Linked DNA regions of Enhydrobacter sp.. The protein of the gene in region 2 interacts with the protein of the main gene of each other region in a pairwise test. Links are inferred from orthologs where the notes say so. Each region holds a gene or a part of one and is shown on either strand. Other genes may lie near its edges.

Region 1 (7,516 bases), 1.6 Mb from region 2 along the record:
GGGTCGACCTCGATCACGCCCGCCCGGGCCATTTCCTCGGCGCCACGCGTGATATAGCGCGCCGCCCGCTCGGCTTGCGGTCCGAGCTCCGGATGCGCGCCGTCGATCGGCGCATCGATATCGAACATGATGCGATAGGCGTGCGGGTTCCTGAGCGCGAAATCGAGATAGGCCTGGCCGATCGCCCGGCCGCGGCTCGCCGCATCCGGTGCGGCCGCAGCCGCCTTCTCGAGTGCGTCGGCGAACCGGCCGAAGGCCTGGGCCCGCACGGTCGCCAGGATATCGGCCTTGTCCTTGAAATAGCGATAGGGCGTCTTCGGGCTGCAGCCCAGCGCCTCGGCAAGCTGGCGCATGGTAACGCCCTCGTAGCCGTGGCGGGCGAACCGCTCGGTCGCGATCTTGCACAGCTCGGCTCGGAAGTCGGCGATGTCCTGTTCGGTGAGATAGCGCGGCATGATTTACATACACAGTGTGTACGTAACGTCGGATGGGGTCAACTCGCCCTCCTCCTGCACGACGACGCAGGAGCCTTCATAAAGCCTCGGCGACGCCCCCAAAGTCGCCGCCACGTCTCTCGTATCCGACAACGAGGGCGATCGAGGAGACCGAGCGATGATGATCTATCCAAAGGATGAAGGTCACGCAGGCAATCCGGCTGGATGGACGGAATTCGACGCCGCCCATGACGCCTTGGCGATGCGCCTCATGACGCTGGCGAACGCTTTCGAGGCGCACGGAAGGGAAATTCTCGACCGCGCACGGCAGCCGGGGCCGGCGGCGCTCTGGTTCTTCGTCTCGGGGATCCTCGCGTGGGACGAAGCCGTCGATCTCGGATGGAGCCCGTCCGATGCGGATCTGGGCCGCCTGGTCGAGCGCATCGTCGCCGCCCTGCGGGCAGGGACGCCGGACGAAGGCAAGGGCAGGCTCTGACCTTGCCCCGGTGAGGCGTCTGCTCAACCGCCCTTGCTGTCGTCCATCATTTCCAGGAACTCCTCCTCGACCCGGACTTCCCAGCTCTCGACGATGAAAAGCGCAGCCGCTCCCGCCATGTTGACCGCGAGCTGGGCGTGTCGCGCCGAGGGCTTCGTGCGGGCGCCGAGCCCTTCGATGACGCTCGCCGTATCGGCGAGGAGGCGCTTGAATGCCGCCTGGACATGCAGCGTCGGGGCGACATCGAGCTGCTCGACGGCCATCTTCATAAGGGCCGGCAGATCCATGGCCGCACGGGAGGTGACTCCCCTCTCGTTCAGGACATGCCGGCATACCGCTTCCAGAAGCGTGCGCGCGGCGCCGATTGCGCCCTCGGGGTCCCTATGCCGGCGCTCCAAAGCCTTTTGCCAGAGCGCGTAGACCGCGGCCGCGTCGAAGCCCAGCAATCCGTCGGACATGGAAGCGCCCCTCCGGTCGGCGACGCCGGGATCGGCATCACGCCGCCGCCTTATCCTTGCCCTCTCCGACGCGCGCGGCAAGGGAGGCGGCCATGAATTCGTCGAGGTCGCCGTCCAGCACCTTCTGGGGGTCGCTGCGTTCGACGTTGGTGCGCAGGTCCTTCACCATCTGGTAGGGCTGCAACACATACGAGCGGATCTGATGGCCCCAGCCGATGTCGGTCTTGTTGGCCTCCGCCTCGAGCCGCTCGGCCTCGCGCTTCTGCAACTCGACCTCGTAGAGCCGCGCCTTCAGCATCTGCATCGCCTTGGCGCGGTTCTGGTGCTGGCTGCGCTCCTGCTGGACGGCGACGGCGATGCCGGTCGGGAGGTGGGTGATGCGCACCGCTGAATCGGTCTTGTTGACGTGCTGGCCGCCCGCGCCCGACGCGCGATAGGTGTCGACGCGCAGGTCCTTGTCGAGGATCTCGATGTCGATGTTCTCGTCGACCTCGGGATAGACCCAGACCGAGGCGAACGACGTCTGGCGCCGCGCGTTCGAATCGAACGGACTGATGCGCACCAGGCGATGCACGCCCGATTCGGTCTTCAGCCAGCCATAGGCGTTGTGACCCTCGACCTTGAAGGCGCAGGACTTGATGCCCGCCTCCTCGCCCGCGCTCTCCTCCAGCCAGGCGACCTTGAAGCCGCGCCGCTCGGCCCAGCGCGTGTACATGCGCGCCAGCATCTCGGCCCAGTCCTGCGCCTCGGTGCCGCCGGCGCCGGCGTTGATCTCGACATAGGCGTTGTTGGGATCGGCCTCGCCCGACAGCAGCGTCTCGAGCCTCGCCTTCGCGGCTGCCGTGCGTGCCTCGGCGAGCGACCGCTCCGCGTCGGCGATCATGGCCTCGTCCTTCTCGGCCTCGGCCATCTCGATCAAGCCGACATTGTCGTCGATCGCCGCGCGCAGCTCCTTTATGGTGGCGATGGCCCCTTCGAGCCGCGTGCGCTCGCGCATCACGGTCTGGGCCTCTTTCGGATCGTTCCACAGCGCCGGATCCTCGGCGCGCGCGTTCAGCTCGGCAAGACGTACGACGGCACGGTCGTAGTCAAAGACGCCTCCTCAGGAGCGCCAGCGACTCCTCGATCTCGTTCACCATGGCCTGAGCTTCGGCGCGCATGTCTCAACTCTTCCTTCAGGGGAGCGCGCTACTCCAGTGGCGCTCATGATTGCGCCACCATAGTGGCGCTCTCCAACAATCAATAAGTTTCGCCGGTGCCGGTGAGGGTGCCGCGCGGCAGACCGCCGCCGGACGACATCGCACCGCCCTCTGACGGGTCTATACCCGAAATCGAGGCGGAGCCGTCAAGCACCTGCTGCTGGTTGTCGCCGAAGGGCTCGGTGCCGGGCTTGAAGAACTCGTCGATGGCATTGGGATCGCCGGGCCAGGCGGGCTGACCGGTGTCGTGATCGACGCGCACGAGCCTGAGCCCCGGCGGCACGCGGAAGGGCGTGGGCGGCTTGCCCTTGTAGACCACCTTGGCGATGCGCTCGTAGATCGGCGCCGCGGTGCCGCTGCCTGTCTCCATGCGGCCGAGCGTGCGCGGATCGTCGAAGCCGACATAGACGCCGATCGTGAGGTCGGGCGTGGAGCCGAAGAACCAGGTGTCCTTGGAATCGTTGGTGGTGCCGGTCTTCCCGGCGATCGGCCGGCCGAGCTTGGCAAGCTGGGCGGCGGTGCCGCGCGTGGTCACGCCCAGCATCATGTTGACCACCTGGTAGACCGAGGCCGGATCGTGGAACGGCTTGCGTGGGTCGACGATGCGCGGCGGCGCGGGCTTCTGGCCGGCCGGCGCCTCGCCGCAGCCCTCGCAGATGCGGGGATCATGGCGATAGATCGTCTTGCCCTCGCGGTCCTGCACCCGATCGATCAGGCTCGGCGTGATGCGGCGCGCGCCGTTGGCGAGCTCGGCGTGCGCCATGGTCATGCGCAAGAGCGTCGTGTCGACGGCGCCCAGCGCCATCGGCAGATAGGCCGCCATGTTATCGGCGATGCCGAACTCGCGGGCGACATCGACCACCCGTTTCATGCCGATCTGCTGCGCCATGCGCACTGTCATGAGATTGCGCGACTGCTCGAGGCCACGGCGCACCGTGGCGGGACCGAGCGGCGCCTCGTTCTGGTAATTGCCGGGCCGCCAGATCGGCTGGCCATAGCCCGGGTTGTATTCGAACGGCGCGTCGAGCACGAGGGTGGACGGCGTCAGCCCGGCGTCCATCGCCGCTACGTAGACGAAGGGCTTGAACGAGGAGCCAGGCTGGCGCTGCGCCTGCACGGCCCGGTTGAACTGGCTCATGCCGTAGGACCAGCCGCCCGACATGGCGAGGATGCGGCCCGTCTGCGGCTCCATCACGATCACCGCACCGTTCACGTTGGGGACCTGGCGAAAGCCATAGGTGTCGGGCGGATAGGGCTTGCCTTGCGCGTCCTTCTCGACCTTCTCCACCACGATCACATCGCCCACATGGACGACGTTGGCGGGCCGGCTGGGACAGGCCCCGACCGTCTGCTCGGGGCCCGTCCTGCAGGCCCAGCGCATCTCGGCGAACGGCACGCTGCCCGTGCCGGTGTTCGCGCCGTCCTCGGGCAGGCCCCCGATGACCGCCTCCTTCGGGTCGACCTTGGTCACGACGGCGAGTTGCCACGTCGAGGGACCGTACAGCGGCCGGCGCTGCTGGATGCGCGCGAACTCCTCCTGCCAGTCCGGGCCCATGTCGGCGATGCGGGCGTAGGGCCCGCGCCAGCCGTGCCGGCGGTCATAGGCGATGAGACCGGCCTGCAACGCCTTGTCGGCCGTCTCCTGGATCGCGGGATCGAGCGAGGTCATGACCGTGAGGCCACCCTCGTAGAGGCCCTTGTCGCCATAGGCGGCGAGCAGGTTGCGCCGCGCCTCCTCGGCGAAATAGTCGGCGGTCACGACCTCTGTGGGCCCGCGCTTGCGGTAGTGCAGCTTCTCGGCCTTCGCCGCCTTCTCCTCGGCGGCGGTGATGTAGCCGTCCTCGCGCATGCGGCCCAGCACGTAGTCGCGTCGCGCATATGCTTCCTGCGGGTTGCGCACGAGGTTGTAGCGGTTGGGCGCCTTGGGCAGCCCCGCGAGATAGGCGATCTCCGACAGGCTGAGCTCGCCCAGCGACCGGTCGAAGTAGTTCAGCGCCGCCGACGCCACGCCGTAGTTGCCCGCGCCGAGATAGATCTCGTTGAGATAGAGCTCGAGAATGTGGTCCTTGGAATAGGCCTGCTCGATGCGGAAGGCGAGAATGGCCTCGCGGATCTTGCGCGAGATCGTCGCCTGGTTGGAGAGCAGGAAGTTCTTGGCGACCTGCTGGGTGATGCCCGAGGCGCCCTCCGGCCGCCTGCCGGGATTGGCGAGATCGGTGATCGCCGCCCGCGCCATGCCGATGAAATCAACGCCGGGATGGCTGTAGAAGCGCTGGTCCTCGGCGGCGATGAAGGCCTCGAGCAAGCGCTTGGGCATGGCGGCAACGGGCACGAATATCCGTTTCTCGCGGGCGAACTCGGCCAGCAACCGGCCATCGGCGGCGTAGAGACGCGACACGGTGGGCGGCTGGTAGTCGGCAAGCTGCTTGTGGTCGGGCAGGCCATGGCTGAAATGCCAGAACAGGCCCGCCACGGTTCCCACGCCGACGATCAGGCCGGCCAGGCAGAAGGCCAGCAGCACTTTGACGAAGCGAATCACAGTCACCTTCTACAGGTCTTTTCGTCCCTGCGCAGCCAAGGGCCTTTGTGTCGCCCCCGCCATGCCGGGGACGATGCGGCGCAACGCAGCGAAAGATAGTTGCGGGCAGTTACGCCTTTCTTGTGGCAGATGCGGCCGCAAAATAGGCATCGACCGAGGCTTGGAGCGCGCGGCCGAGCGCCGCCTGGTGGCGTGCGACGGTAAGCAGCTTCTCGTCGTAACGATTGGAGAGGAAGCCGAGCTCGACCAGCGCCGCCGGAATATCCGGCGAGGTCAGCACGGCAAAGCCCGCCTCCCGATGGCTGTGGCGCAGCAGGCGTACGCCGTTCTTGCCGAAGGTGTCGACGATGGTCTCGGCAAAGCGGCGGGAGTCGTTCACCGTGCCGCGTTGCGACATGGCCACCAGCGTCTGTGCCACCCTGTCCGTGTGTCGGCTGAGGTTCAGGGTCGCGAGATCACAGGCATTCTCTCTTGCCGCCAGTGCCTCGGCCTCGCGGTCGCTCGCCTCTTCCGACAACGTATAGACCGAGGCGCCGCGCACGCTGGAGTCGGGATGCGAATCGGCGTGGATCGACAGAAAGAGGTCGGCCTTGACCTCCTCGGCCCGCGCCACGCGCTCGCGCAGGGGGATAAAGGTATCTCCCGTACGGGTGAGCACGACACGATAGCGGCCGCCGGCCTGGAGCTGGCCCTGCAGGTAATGCGCCACCTTGATGACCACCCGCTTCTCCTGCGTGCCGTGCACGCCGAGCGCCCCGGGATCCTTGCCGCCATGGCCCGCGTCGAGGACGATGATCTTGGGCTTCGGGGTCGCCTTTCCGTGGCGCCTGATGGCAGGCGCAGCCGGCTTCTTCCACGACTTCCGCGGCCCGGCGAGCGCCGAATTGGCGCCGATGATCACGGTTGCCGCAGCGAGAGAGGCGGCGATCAGATCGCGACGGCGAACGTCAGTCATGGCCAGCGCCAGTCGGTCAGAGGGGTTCAGTTGTTATGCGGCTTTCTTAAAGTAAAACATGAAAAGATCAGCAAAGACAATATTTTTCAGAACGTTATGCGACGATTTGCACGCCATCAACGTTTGGGTTGTCGCTTCTTGCCGAACCCCGTATGTTGCGATCCGCGAGCAGTCGCCGTCGTTCGAAGCGCCCTCCCGTGGAGGCCGCGCTCCGACGGCAAGCCCGCCGGCCCCCCTCCCCAGGGCAAGGTCCGCGGGATTGTCAGGCAGGCGGTGGCTATCAGGAAACCTCGAGGTGGCAGGACCCGTACGGTCCGGCGGCGCGATGCTTCCCCGTCTTGGCCTGGTGTTTGGCCGTTCGACGGGTCGATGGCGCACCGCTCCCCTCGCGCCAAAGAGGCGGCAATGGCCGCTGGTTGCTCGCGCCGGCGGGACTTGACGCCTCGGGAGCGAGCCCATGGCAAGGCGAATGCTCATTGATGCCAGCCACCCCGAGGAAACGCGGGTGGTCGTCGTCGACGGAACGCGTCTGGAAGAATTCGATTTCGAGACCGCATCGCGCAAGCCTCTCAAAGGCAACATCTATCTCGCCAAGGTGATCCGCATCGAGCCGTCGCTGCAGGCGGCGTTCGTGGAATATGGCGGCAACCGCCACGGCTTCCTCGCCTTCTCGGAAATCCACCCCGACTACTATCAGATCCCTATCGCCGATCGCGAACGTTTGATCGCCGAGCAGCAGCGCCTGCACGAGGAGGCCGAGCAGGAGCAGGAGCAGGAGCCGCCTTCCAACAAGGTCGACCGGACCGACATCGAGGAGGTCCGCGCCGAGCGTGCCGAGGCAGTCGCCGCGGCCGAGGGCCTGCCCCTCGAAGTGCCGCTTGCCGAGGGCGAGAGCGACGGCAACGGCAACGGCGCGGAGGAATCCGATCCGATCGCCGTTTCTTCCGAGGCGCCCGATGGCGATGCGCCCGTCGTCGACCCGGAACCTGCGTCGATGGTCGAGCCGCCGCCGTTCGAGGCACCCGGCGAGCCGCCGCCGTTCGAGGCACCCGGCGAGCCGGTGCCGGTCGATGTCCTCGAGAGCGCGCAACCGGCGGCCGTCGCGGTCGACCGCGTCGCCGGGCCGACCGAGGAGCCTTCGGCCGAAGGGTCAGCCGAAGTGCCGGTCGAGGCAGCCGAACCGTCGGCGGCAGTCCATCCCGAAGGCGCGACCGAGGCGCCGGTGACCGATCCTGCCGAAGCGCCGCAGCCCGAGATCACCGTCGAGACGCTGGGTGGCGACGACGTGGCCGGCGAGGAGCGCGAGACGCGCGAGCGCCGCCGCCGCCATCCCGTCCGCACCTACAAGATCCAGGAGGTGATCAAGCGCCGCCAGATCCTGCTGGTTCAGGTCGTGAAGGAGGAACGCGGCAACAAGGGCGCGGCGCTCACCACC
Region 2 (7,369 bases):
CGTCTCCACGCCGGAGGAATTCGTCCAGCCGCTGATGCCCGCACTCGACCACTGGTTCAACCACCAGACCCATCATCGCGGCCAGGCCCACACGATCCTGACGGCGCTCGGCAAGCCCGCGCCCGAACTCGACCTGCTCTACTTCCAGCGCCTCGGCGCCATCTCTACGGCGTGACCGGAGGGCGACCGCGTTCGGGCGCAATCGGCGCTCGGAACGCCATCCGTGGTCGCTCGGATCGGGACAAGCCGGCGGCATTCGCCCAATCTTCTTCGCGTGGGCCCGAACCAATGACGGCACCGATCCACCGGCCGGCGTCGGGAGAGGACTCGCTACGGAGAGCATCGCCATGTCGAAGAACGAGGCGGCCGTTCGTTCATTCATCGCCGCATGGTCGCGGCTGGACGCAAAGGAACTCGTCACCTTCTTCACGGACGACGGCACCTATCACAACATGATGCTGCCGCCGGTGACCGGCCGAGAAAAACTGCTGCCCTACATCGATCGGTTCGTCTCGGGCTGGTCGGAGACGGCATGGGAAATCGTCAGTCTCCTGTCGCACGACGATATCGTCGTCGCCGAGCGCGTCGACAGGACCCGGATCGGCGACCGCCGCGTGGAGCTTCCCTGCACCGGCGTATTCGAGATGCGGGACGGAAAGATCAACGTGTGGCGCGACTATTTCGACATGGCGACCTACACCCGGGCATTCGGCTGAGGCCGGAGCGTTGCGTGCGGCCGGCCTATTGCGGCTCGAACACCCGGAATATGCCGGTCGCCGTCAGAAGCAGCGTGTCGCCGGCGCACGCTTCGGCATCGAGAAAGGCCGGCGACCTCGTCAGCTTGCGGATCTCCGCCCGGCCCGATACCCATCCTCCGGTCGGAACGCCGGCGACGAACTGCGACGTGAGCGCAACCGTGGCGCACTGTCGGCCCGTGGCGCAGACAACGGCATGGCCGAGGATCGTGTCGACGAGCGTTATGATAGCGGCCCCGTGAAGCACGCCGTTGGGATTGCCATGGCGGGCGTCGCTGCGAAAGCCGTAGACGAAATGCCCTTCCTCGTCACGACGCCAGAAGAACGGCCCCGACAGACCGATGAATCCCTCCGTCTCCAAGAGCGGCTGGTAGCCATCCGGAATGTCAGTCATTCTTCTTTCGCCTCTGGCTGTCGCCGCGGGTGAGCCCGACCGTCCGTCTCCCCTGCCTCGTCATCATTGGTGACATACCCATCAGACAGCAAGAAGCCCCGCACAGCGGGGCCTTTGCTCTGTCCGGCAATGGTGGGCGCACCAGGGCTCGAACCTGGGACCCGCTGATTAAGAGTCAGCTGCTCTACCAACTGAGCTATGCGCCCGTTCGTTCGGGCCATTGCCGCAAGCGGGCGGGCTATAGCAAGGCGGTTCCGGCTTGTCGATAGCCCCGGGCCGGGGAATTTCGGCGAATCTGCGGCGATTTCACCGCGCCAGCGGCAACTGCGCATCGCGGTAGACATTCACCCCGATCAGCAGGCCGCAGGCGAACATGACCGAGACCATGGCCGTGCCGCCGTTGCTCACCAGCGGCAGCGGCACGCCGACCACCGGCAGGAGCCCCATCACCATGGCGGTGTTGATGAAGACGTAGAGGAACATCATCGCGGTCACGCCGAGCGCCACCAGGCGGCCGAAGTGATGCTGGCTGCGCAGCGCGATCGAGAAGCCCCAGATCAGCACCAGGGCGAACAGCGCCAGCAGCACGCAGGCGCCGACCATGCCCCATTCCTCGACGAAGGTCGTGAAGATGAAGTCGGTCTGCTTCTCGGGCAGGAAGTTGAGCGAGGATTGCGTGCCGTGCAGGAAGCCTTTGCCGAACAGGCCGCCCGAACCGATCGCGATCTTCGACTGGGTGATGTGATAGCCCGCGCCCAGCGGATCGCGGTCGGGGTCGAGGAAGGTCAGCACCCGCTTGCGCTGGTATTCGTGCATGAAGGTCCAGGCGATCGGCAGGCAGCCGACCGCGCAGACGGCGGCGGCGAGGAACATCCAGAGCCGCACCCCGGCTACGAACAGCAGCGCCGCCCCGCCAAGCATCACCATCATGGCCGTGCCGAGATCGGGCTGCACCATCACCAGCCCGACCGGCGCCAGGATCACGACGACCGGCGCCAGCGTGTAGACCAGGCGGCCGGCCTGTTCGCGGCTGAGGCCGTGATAGTAGCGCGCCAGGACCAGGATCACCGCGACCTTGGTGATCTCCGACGGCTGCACCTGCAGCGGCCCGATCACCAGCCAGCGCTGGGCGCCCATGCCGATCTTGCCGGCGACGTCGACCGCGACCAGCAGCAGCAGCGAGGCGATATAGAGCGGCCAGGCGAGCGACAGCCAGACCTTCGGATGCACCAGCGCCACCACCAGCATCAGCGCGAGGGCGACGCCGTAGCGGATGGCATGCTTGGCCGCCCACGGCTCGAAATGCCCGCCGGCCGCCGAGTAGAGCGCCACCACGCCGATGCCGGCGATCAGGCTGAGGACCAGGACCAGCCCCCAGTTGATGCGCCAGAGCTTCTCGCCGAAGCCGATGGGCGCGGGCGCGCCGAGCGAGAGCGAGGTCATAGCGAGGCCGTCTTGCGGAAGCGGTCGAGCCGGCGCGACGGATCGCGCTTCATGGTCTCGAGCAGGACGTCGCGGCCGATCGGGCCGGCGGTCGCGCCGCCCGCCATGCCGTGCTCGACCACGACGGCGCAGGCATAGCGCGGATTGTCGACCGGACCGAAGCAGACGAACAGCGCGTGGTGGCGCAGGTGCCAGGGAAGCTGCTCCTGCGTGATGCCCATGGCGCGCTCACGCTCGGTGATGCGCTTGACCTGCGCGGTGCCGGTCTTGCCGGCGAAGTGGAAGGCGGGATCGATCGGCTTGTTCTCGGCATCGAGGCGGAGCTGGGCTGCCGTGCCGGTGGGCGAGTTCACCACCTGGTTCATGCCCTCGTGCACCAGGGCGAGATGCCTGCGATCGATGCGCAGCGAGGAGGCCGAAACCTTGAGCTGCGGCGTGGGCGGCGCCAGCTCCTGGCGCGGCGCCGCCTTGGCGAGCAGGAGGTTCGGCTGCACGTCGTAGCCGCCGTTGGCGATGCGCGACGTCATGATGGCAAGCTGCAGCGGTGTGGCCGTCATGTAGCCCTGGCCGATGCCGAGATTGAAGGTGTCGCCCGGCTGCCAGGGCACGTTGTATTTGTCCTGCTTCCAGGCGCGCGACGGCTGGTTGCCCGCCGCCTCGCCCGGCAGGCCGAGCGTGCTCACCTGGCCGAAGCCCAGCTTCGTCGCCATCTCGTCGATCTTGTCGACACCGGTGCGCTGCGCCGCCTGGTAGAAGAAGCAGTCGCAGGAATTGGAAATTCCACCGACCACGTTGAGTCCGCCGTGGCCGCCCTTCCACCAGCAATGGAACTTGATGTTGCCGAGCTCGATGAAGCCGGGACAGTTGAGGATGGTCCCGCCGTCGATGGCTCCCGACTCGAGCGCGGCGAGTGCGACCGCGACCTTGTAGGTCGAGCCCGGCGGATAGACGCCGGCGATCGCCTTGTTGTTGAGCGGATGGGCCGGATCCTCCAGCAGATCGCGCCATTCGGCCGGCGTGATGCCGCGGGCGAAGACATTGGGATCGAAGCCCGGCTCGGAGACCATGGCGAGGATGTCGCCGGTGACGATATCCATCACGACCAGCGAGCCGCTCTTGTGCTCGGCGTTGGCCTGCTGGGCGCGCAGGCGGTCGGCGGCAAAGCGCTGCAGCTCGACATCGACCGTCAGCAGCACATTGTCGCCGGGCTGCCCTTCGGTGCGATCGAGCTCGCGCACGATGCGGCCGACGGCGTTGACCTCGACCTGCACCGCACCGGCATGACCGCGCAGGTCGTCCTCGAGCGCCCGCTCCACCCCTTTCTTGCCGAAGCGTATCGTGGGGAGCTGCAGCAGGGGATCGTCGCGACCGGCGAGATCCTCCTCCGAGACGCGGCCCGTGTAGCCCACGATATGGCTCATGAGCTCGCCCTGCGGATAGTCGCGCGTCTGGCCGATATCGATGAACACGCCGGGCAGATCAGGCGCGTTGAACTCGATCCGCGACACCTGTTCCCAGTCGAGATTCTCGCGCACCACCACGGGCTGGAAGTTGCGGCTGCGGCGAAGCTCGCGCAGCAGGCGGGTGCGCTCGGCCTCGCCGATGTCGAGGATCTGATCGAGCCGGCCGAGCACGATCTCGGCGCTGCGGCCGCGGTCGCGGTCGGAGGCCAGCATGGCGCGGAAGTTGTTGCGGTTGACGGCGAGCGGCTCGCCGGTGCGATCGAAGATCAGGCCGCGCGTCGGCGCGAGCAGCCGGACGTTGACCCGGTTCTCCTCGGCGAGCGTGGAGAAGCGCTCGCTTTCGAGGATCTGGAGCTGATAGAGGCGGCCCGCCAGCGCCGACATCAGCGTGAGCTGCGCGCCGCCCAGCAGCAGGGCGCGGCGCGTGAAGAGGCCCGCCCGCGCGCCGTCGTCCTTGCGGAAGCGGATCACGTCGCGGTCTCCCCCGGCTCGGCGGTGCCGCGCGACAGCTCGGGCACGTTGAGCGGGTCGCGCGGCCGCACACGGGCAATCAACGGCGCGAGCAGCGGATAGATCACGATCACCACGGCATACTGCGCCATGGCCGGCACCGGATCGATCGGCGTCCAGGTCCAGAGGGCCGTGAAGCCCCACACCAGCACCATGAAGAGCCAGCAAAGGATGCAGAAGCCGATCCACTGGAACAGGAACGGCACGCCGACCAGATAGCGGCGATTGGCGACCACGGCGGCGCGGATCAGCACGAACCCCAGCGCGCTCACCCCGACCGGCGCGCCCGGCCCGCCCAGCAGCAGATCCAGCAGCACGCCCATCGCCAGGAGCAGCGGCCCCGGCAGGCGTTCGGGCGTGGCGAGGCTGAACTGGAACACCACCAACGCCGGCAGCAGCGGCAGGGTGTCGGAGAGATAGGGAACGCGCAGCGGCGCCAGGGTGAGGATCACGAAGAAGAGCAGCACCGTGCCGGGCAGCGCGAGCCGCCCCACCCGATCGAGCCTGGCGAGGACCCCGTCGGCCCGCATCTCAATGCCTGTCGGACGCCGTGGCGCCCGTATCGACCAGGCCGGTGATGCCGTAGTCGACGACCCGCACGAATTCCATCCGCGAGAAGTCGGCGAACGGCCGGACTCGGATGCTGCCCTCCTTGCCGCCGCGCACCACCTCGCCGACGGGAATGCCGATCGGGAAGCTGCCGCCGCTGCCGGAAGTGACGATGCGGTCGCCCGGCTGAACGCCCGCCATGCCCTGCAGGAGGGTGAGTCGCAGCAACGCCGAATTGTTGCCGGCGAGAATGGCGCGCTCGCGCGTACGCTCGACCTGGACGGGCAGCCGCGAATTGACGTCGGTCACGAACAGCACGCGCGCGCTGTTCTCGCCGACCTCGGCGATGCGGCCGGCCAGCCCCTCGCCCGTCAGGACGGCCTGGCCCGGCGTCACGCCGGCCTTGCGGCCGACATTCAGCAGGGCGCCGCGCACATAGGCGCTGACGCTGTCGCCGACCACGCGCGCGGTGATGTAGGCGGCCTCCGGCCCCTCGCGGAAATGGGCCAGCTCGCGCAGCCGTGCGTTCTCGTTCTCCAGCCGGCGCGCGGCGGTCTGCCAGGCGAGCAGGCGGCTGTTCTCCTCGCGCAGGCGCGCATTCTCCTCGCGCAGGGAGGCGAACTCCTTGAGGTCGGCGATGGCGCGGTTGGCAGCGGCGACCGGCCGGGCGATGGCCTCGAGCGCCGGACTGGCCAGATCGAGCGCCAGCACGCGCGCTTTCTCGACTAGCACGGAATCGGCCTTGCCGATCAACATGGCGACGAAGGCCGCGACCACCAGCAGCACGAGCGCAAAGCGCTGCAGGACCGTGCGCAGTTGCTGGGTCGCTACCTCGAAATCGTCGCGAATCGCCATGTCCGACCCATTCTACTCCAAGCGGGCCGCGGCGCGCGGTGTCTCAGTACATGGACGACAAGACGCCGCGCAGACGGTCGATGTTCTCCACTGCATGCCCCGTGCCGAGAGCGACGCAGAGAAGCGGATCCTCGGCCACCGAGACCGGCAGGCCGGTGGATTGGCGCAGGACGGTGTCCATGTTCGTGAGCATGGCGCCGCCGCCGGTGAGCACAATGCCCTTGTCGACGATGTCGGCCGCAAGCTCGGGCGCAGTGTTCTCCAGCGCCACCTTGACCGCCTCGACGATCGCGCTGACCGGCTCCTGCAGGCTCTCGGCGATCTGGCGCTCGGTGATGACCAGCTCCTTGGGAACCCCGTTCATCAGATCGCGGCCCTTGATCTCCATCGTCCGGCCCTCGCCGTCGTCCGGGGCGCAGGCCGAGGCGATGGTCTTCTTGATGCGCTCGGCCGAGCTCTCGCCGACCAGCAGGTTATGGTTGCGGCGGATATAGGCGATGATCGCCTCGTCCATCTTGTCGCCGCCCACGCGCACCGAGCGCGGATAGACGATGCCGCCCAACGACAGGACGGCGACCTCGGTCGTGCCGCCGCCGATATCGACCACCATCGAGCCGGTGGGTTCGGTGACCGGCAGACCGGCGCCGATCGCGGCGGCCATCGGTTCCTCGATCAGCCAGACCTTGCGGGCGCCCGCGCTCTCCGCCGACTCCTGGATGGCGCGGCGCTCGACGGCGGTCGAGCCCGATGGCACGCAGACCACGATCTGCGGATGGGCGAAGGAGCGGCGGTTGTGCACCTTGCTGATGAAGTGCTTGATCATCGCCTCGGCGACTTCGAAGTCGGCGATCACGCCGTCGCGCAGCGGGCGGATCGCCTGGATGTTGCCGGGCGTGCGGCCCAGCATCATCTTGGCTTCCTCGCCGACCGCCAGGACCTGGCGCTTGCCGGTTTGCGTGGTGAGCGCAACCACTGACGGTTCGTTGAGAACGATCCCCCGCCCCTTCACATAGACCAGCGTATTGGCTGTCCCGAGGTCGATGCCCATGTCCGCCGAAAACAGCCCGATCACTCTCGACAGCATTCGCTTAAGTCTCTGTTATTATTGGATAAACTTCGACAGAGGCGTCCGCCTGACATGGGCGCCAAGATGCGCTGGGTTTAAACCGGCGCGCAGAGTCCCGCAAGGCGATTCAAATATCGGCGCGGGACAACTCACTCGAACACCACGACGCCGCGCGCCACCTCGCCGGCCATCATGCGCTTGAAGCCCTCGTTGATCTCGCCGAGCTTGTACGTGCGGCTGATCAGGCCGTCGATGTTGAGCTTGCGGTTCATGTAGTGATCGACCAGCACCGGGAAGTCGACGTTGGGCCGCACCGAGCCATAGAACGTGCCGC

Evidence for each region.
Region 1: the proteins of mrdA (region 2) and OJF58_RS21210 interact in binary tests that used the Escherichia coli proteins (3 or more experiments, as listed by UniProt). The link is inferred for Enhydrobacter sp. from one-to-one orthologs.

Annotation. Positions count from the first base shown.
Region 1 is NZ_CP126889.1:4,245,346-4,252,861, reverse strand. What follows is about bases 2,378-5,524. They hold OJF58_RS21210 (penicillin-binding protein 1A), read right to left. Parts: upstream 5,127-5,524; coding sequence 2,628-5,126; downstream 2,378-2,627. Other genes in these bases: OJF58_RS21205 (N-acetylmuramoyl-L-alanine amidase), read right to left, coding at 5,236-5,524. Outside these bases: OJF58_RS21230 (TetR/AcrR family transcriptional regulator), read right to left, coding at 1-455; OJF58_RS21225 (hypothetical protein), read left to right, coding at 613-930; OJF58_RS21220 (hypothetical protein), read right to left, coding at 954-1,388; more of OJF58_RS21205, read right to left, coding at 5,525-6,081; OJF58_RS21200 (Rne/Rng family ribonuclease), read left to right, coding at 6,539-7,516. UniProt on the Escherichia coli protein: Cell wall formation. Synthesis of cross-linked peptidoglycan from the lipid intermediates.
Region 2 is NZ_CP126889.1:2,629,826-2,637,194, reverse strand. The notes cover bases 2,058-5,057. They hold mrdA (penicillin-binding protein 2), read right to left. Parts: upstream 4,527-5,057; coding sequence 2,589-4,526; downstream 2,058-2,588. Other genes in these bases: OJF58_RS13210 (hypothetical protein), read right to left, coding at 4,523-5,057; rodA (rod shape-determining protein RodA), read right to left, coding at 2,058-2,592. Outside these bases: OJF58_RS13240 (DinB family protein), read left to right, coding at 1-175; OJF58_RS13235 (limonene-1,2-epoxide hydrolase family protein), read left to right, coding at 348-716; OJF58_RS13230 (PaaI family thioesterase), read right to left, coding at 742-1,149; more of rodA, read right to left, coding at 1,456-2,057; more of OJF58_RS13210, read right to left, coding at 5,058-5,095; rod shape-determining protein MreC, read right to left, coding at 5,097-5,969; OJF58_RS13200 (rod shape-determining protein), read right to left, coding at 6,013-7,053; OJF58_RS13195 (Zn-dependent alcohol dehydrogenase), read right to left, coding at 7,185-7,369. UniProt on the Escherichia coli protein: Catalyzes cross-linking of the peptidoglycan cell wall. Responsible for the determination of the rod shape of the cell. Is probably required for lateral peptidoglycan synthesis and maintenance of the correct diameter during lateral and centripetal growth.